DNA from 2 places in the Peribacillus sedimenti genome. Region 1 is predicted to be linked to the other one. Evidence: a T-box and tRNA genes for the amino acid it is inferred to sense, from the RefSeq annotation. Region 1 holds a T-box; the other holds one or more tRNA genes.
What was found. A T-box is a leader RNA that pairs with one kind of tRNA and senses whether it is charged. The one in region 1 lies ahead of V1500_RS19910 (valine--tRNA ligase), so its partner is inferred to be a tRNA-Val.
Positions count from the first base shown of each region.

Region 2: it has a tRNA-Val gene. The T-box ahead of V1500_RS19910 (valine--tRNA ligase) is inferred to sense a tRNA for this amino acid. The anticodon was not compared.

Region 1 covers NZ_CP143547.1:4,050,469-4,052,677, reverse strand. Annotated here, with positions in the region: gene ysxE (spore coat protein YsxE) at 1-153, shown strand, start outside; gene V1500_RS19915 (hypothetical protein) at 263-454, opposite strand; T-box leader at 640-897, shown strand; gene V1500_RS19910 (valine--tRNA ligase) at 1,057-2,209, shown strand, end outside.
Region 2 covers NZ_CP143547.1:1,220,761-1,222,969, reverse strand. Annotated here, with positions in the region: gene V1500_RS06215 (alanine/glycine:cation symporter family protein) at 1-513, shown strand, start outside; tRNA gene V1500_RS06210 (tRNA-Val) at 862-934, opposite strand; gene V1500_RS06205 (Helicase associated domain protein) at 1,367-2,209, opposite strand, start outside.

The DNA of each region.
Region 1 (2,209 bases):
CGTAAGGGAAGCAGAACTGAGCTGGAGTATTCAACCCATTTCCAGCATCAATATTGGCAGTTAAAAAATGTGGAGTACATGGTGACAAAGATCGAGGAGATTGAACGGAGGAACAAAGAGGCACAGGCCAACCAAACACAGCAGCAAAGCTAAGACCGGCACCATTAATACAGATTGCAGGCAGTGTGTGTCCAACAGCCATTTGTATTAGTGATCAGCCGGTCGTTTTTTATTTCTAACTTATTTTGTTTATAATAGAGCGTCAAAACCATCCCAGGTACAAAGCCAATGCAAGCAGGATAAAGATTGCCAGCAGGAAGACGTCAAACGTGGTTGGCAAAAAAAACGTCCTAACACCTTGAAAGACGCTAAATGGAATAATTAATTGGTGGCACACGCCACGAACTGTTCGTAACCATGGAGGAAGGCTGTACGGATTGTATCGTTTCTTCATCATTGACCACCATCCTTTCATTTCTCATTTTATCGTATGATTGTTTTTCAAATTGGTGAAAACGCCTTTATCAAATTAGGAAGGCACAGTATAAAATAATAAGAAATAGGAAAAGAATATTGACTATATAATATGTTTTTTTGTAGTATATTAGGTATCCAATCATCACTGTACATAATTGAATATTTTAGACTATGATCGGGAGCAGTAAGATGTATTACTTCTTTATAGAGAGGAAGCCATTTGGTGAAAGGCTTCTAAGCAAGTGGCATCTGAAGTCGTCCGTGAGTCGTTTCCAAGAAAGGCTTTTGCCATGAGGCAAACAGGCAGAGTAATGGAGACCGGTTAAAAGCCGTTATTTTATATGAGAGCTGAAGCAAGGATGTAATATATCCAGCTTCGGAAAAAAGGTGGAACCGCGAACAACTTCCTTCGTCCTTTTGTGACGAGGAAGTTTTTTTATTTTTCAAGAGAAACATGTAAAAACGTTTTGCATTCTGAGTTCAGCGGACCTGGCCATGTAGGCCGCATCTTTGGATGCCGCCTGTGCTTGTCAGTTTAAATGAAGCGCCGTGCGCTTTCGAATAAAGGAGGAACAGATTATGGAAGAAAATCAACAAACGATGCCAACGAAATATGATCCCAAAACCATTGAAAATGGCCGCTATCACTGGTGGCTGGATGGAAAGTATTTTGAAGCAAAGAACGATGCGGAGAAACAGCCTTATACGATTGTAATTCCGCCTCCAAACGTAACCGGAAAGCTTCACCTGGGGCATGCCTGGGATACAACATTGCAGGATATCCTTACAAGAATGAAAAGGATGCAAGGCTATGATGTATTATGGCTGCCTGGCATGGACCATGCCGGTATTGCGACACAGGCCAAGGTAGAGGAAAAACTAAGAAATGATGGCAAGAGCCGTTATGATTTGGGCCGCGAAGCCTTCGTCGAAGAAACATGGAAATGGAAAGAAGAATACGCAAGCCATATCCGCGAACAATGGTCTAAACTTGGCCTTGGGCTGGACTACACGAAAGAACGTTTTACTTTGGACGAAGGCCTATCCAAAGCAGTTAGAGAGGTGTTCGTTTCACTCTATAACAAAGGCCTTATCTATCGCGGGGAATATATAATCAACTGGGATCCTTCCACAAAGACAGCATTATCCGATATTGAAGTAATTTATAAGGATATCCAGGGTGCGTTTTATCATATGAAATATCCTTTGACAGATGGATCCGGCCATATTGAAGTTGCTACAACCCGTCCGGAAACGATGCTGGGCGATACGGCGGTAGCTGTACACCCTGAGGATGACAGATACAGACATCTTATTGGAAAAACGGTTATTCTGCCAATTACCGGACGTGAGATTCCTATTGTCGGCGATGATTATGTTGATATGGAATTTGGTTCTGGCGCAGTAAAAATTACGCCGGCACATGACCCTAATGATTTTGAACTGGGAAACAGGCATAATTTGGAACGGATCCTTGTCATGAACGAAGATGGTTCCATGAATGAAAGAGCGGGCAAATATCATGGTATGGACCGCTTTGAGTGCCGCAAGCAAATCGTAAAGGATTTACAGGAACAGGGCGTTTTGTTCAAGATTGAAGAACATGTACACTCTGTAGGGCATTCAGAGCGGAGCGGCGCAGTAGTGGAGCCTTATCTGTCCACTCAATGGTTTGTTAAGATGCAGCCGCTTGCCGAAAAGGCAATCGAATTGCAAGGGAAATCAGAGGAAG
Region 2 (2,209 bases), 2.3 Mb from region 1:
GCTCCTATTACTGATAAACTTGGAAATGCGGAACCCTCAATTTATACACAGCTCGCTGTGGACTCTGTTTTACCGACGTTCGGAGTTTCTTTTCTGGCTATTTCATTGTTCTTTTTCTGTTTTACAACGCTTTTGTCATATTATTATAAGGCAGAGACAAACCTTGCATTTTTAACAAGTCAAAAAAACATAAAGTCTGCATGGGCAACTCATTTATTAAAAGTGATCTTAATAGTGGCTTCATTTTATGGAAGTGTCAAGTCAGCAACATTTGTCTGGGCAATGGGTGATTTAGGAATGGGTGCCATGGCCTGGGTAAACCTTACTGTTATTCTTCTGCTGACCAAACCAGCAATACGAGTATTTAAGGATTACGTAAGACAGAAGAAAGCAGGCAAAGATCCTGTTTTTAACCCAGCAAGGGTAGGAATACAAGGAGCAGATTTTTGGGAAGAAAAGCATAGAGATTTTCCAAATACTGAACTAGCAGAAAGTAGATCAGTAACTATCTAGAAAAGTTCGACACATGGAATTATGCAACTTGCTTATTTGTACACGCACTAAGAAATTCGGGATAAAGACCTACTCCGTATAGGTCTTTTTCTTATACAGACGAACGCCTCTTCCTTGTAAAACTAACCTGCCCTTTAGCACAATAAGAAAAAAAGCCGCAGAGAAACAGCTTCGTTAATAAAAGAAAGGACTTCTTAAACAAAAGAAAGCCTAAACCCTTACCATTGTGATTGTACCGTGCAGTTAATGTGCAGTATTTGTGCAATGCATAAAAATCCAGGAATAAAATGGTATATATCAGACATAAAAAAACGACCAAAACGCTGATAAGCGCTTTAGCCGTTTTGATGACCTGTGAGGGGCTCGAACCCCCGACCCCAACCCTGTCAAGGTTGTGCTCTCCCAGCTAAGGAGAAAAGTCATGATATATGTAGGTTTCTTCGGATTTGCACATTTAAAAATAATAACTGACCACTAACCTTCTATTGATTACATTTATTATTGTAAAGTGGTCATCAACTATCGTCAAGTAATAATATAGTGCAATGTTTCACACGTTAAAACAATACTGTCATTAAAGAGTATTTTCTATTACCTTACACGGTAGTGTTTTTAACTCAGATTGCGGGAGTGGAATTGCTAAAACCATATTTGCATATACTAACCATAGTTTTGGTCAAAAATAGCCCCCTTTAACACAAAAAAAGACACTCTTTTTGAGTGCCTACAATCAATTACAATACAGTCTGTAAATCGACGGACATTATTCTAAGATTTACGAATAAAACTTAAAGCGATGTAAAACATGCATAATTAAAAGACACCGCTATCACATATTTCCATTCTTATCAAACTATCGCAAATTCCATGAAAATTTTATATCTTCTAGTTTTTTAACTTTTTCTAAATCTAATTTCCCTTGTTTATACACTTTCCTTTGTCTGCTTACCCATGCACCTAGCTCTTTATAATCTTTACTCGACTGTGGAACATTACAATTTCCATATTTCATCTCATATTCTTTTAATTCATTATACATTTTCATCCATTGATTCTCATACACATTCCATATGAAGCCCAAACTTGATAACTTTATTATTTCTTCATTAGTTAACTTACCCTTTTGGTGCTTAAAACGTTGTTGATGTACCCAATCACCAAGAGAACTATAGTCCTTATTTGACCTCAACACAAGACAGTCTCCAAATTGTTCCTTATATACTTTTAGCTCTCTATACATCTCTTCCCATTTACTAATATTAGGCTCCCAACTAAAATCTATCTCTTGTAACTTGTTATATCTCCCATCGCTTAATGTTCCTAATTTATAATTCCTTCTTTGAACTAGCACCCATAATGCCAGTTCCCTGTAACTCTTAGACTTGTTTGGAACTAAACAATCACCATATACTTCTTTGTATTCAACCAAACTTTTATACATTTTATCCCAATTATCGTACAACACATCCCATGAAAAGCCGATACTATCCAATTTTGCAATTCTTTGTTCTGACAATTTTCCCTTCTTCCGAGTTGCTCTTTGAGTTGTCATCCAACTATTTAACTTTTCATCCAAAATTTGTTCAACGTCTATACTATTAATACAACTGCTAAGTTGCTTGAACATTCTATCCCAGTTGTCAGTTTTCACATCCCATATAAAGCCAATCTCCTCTAACTTATTTTTTCTTTCAAA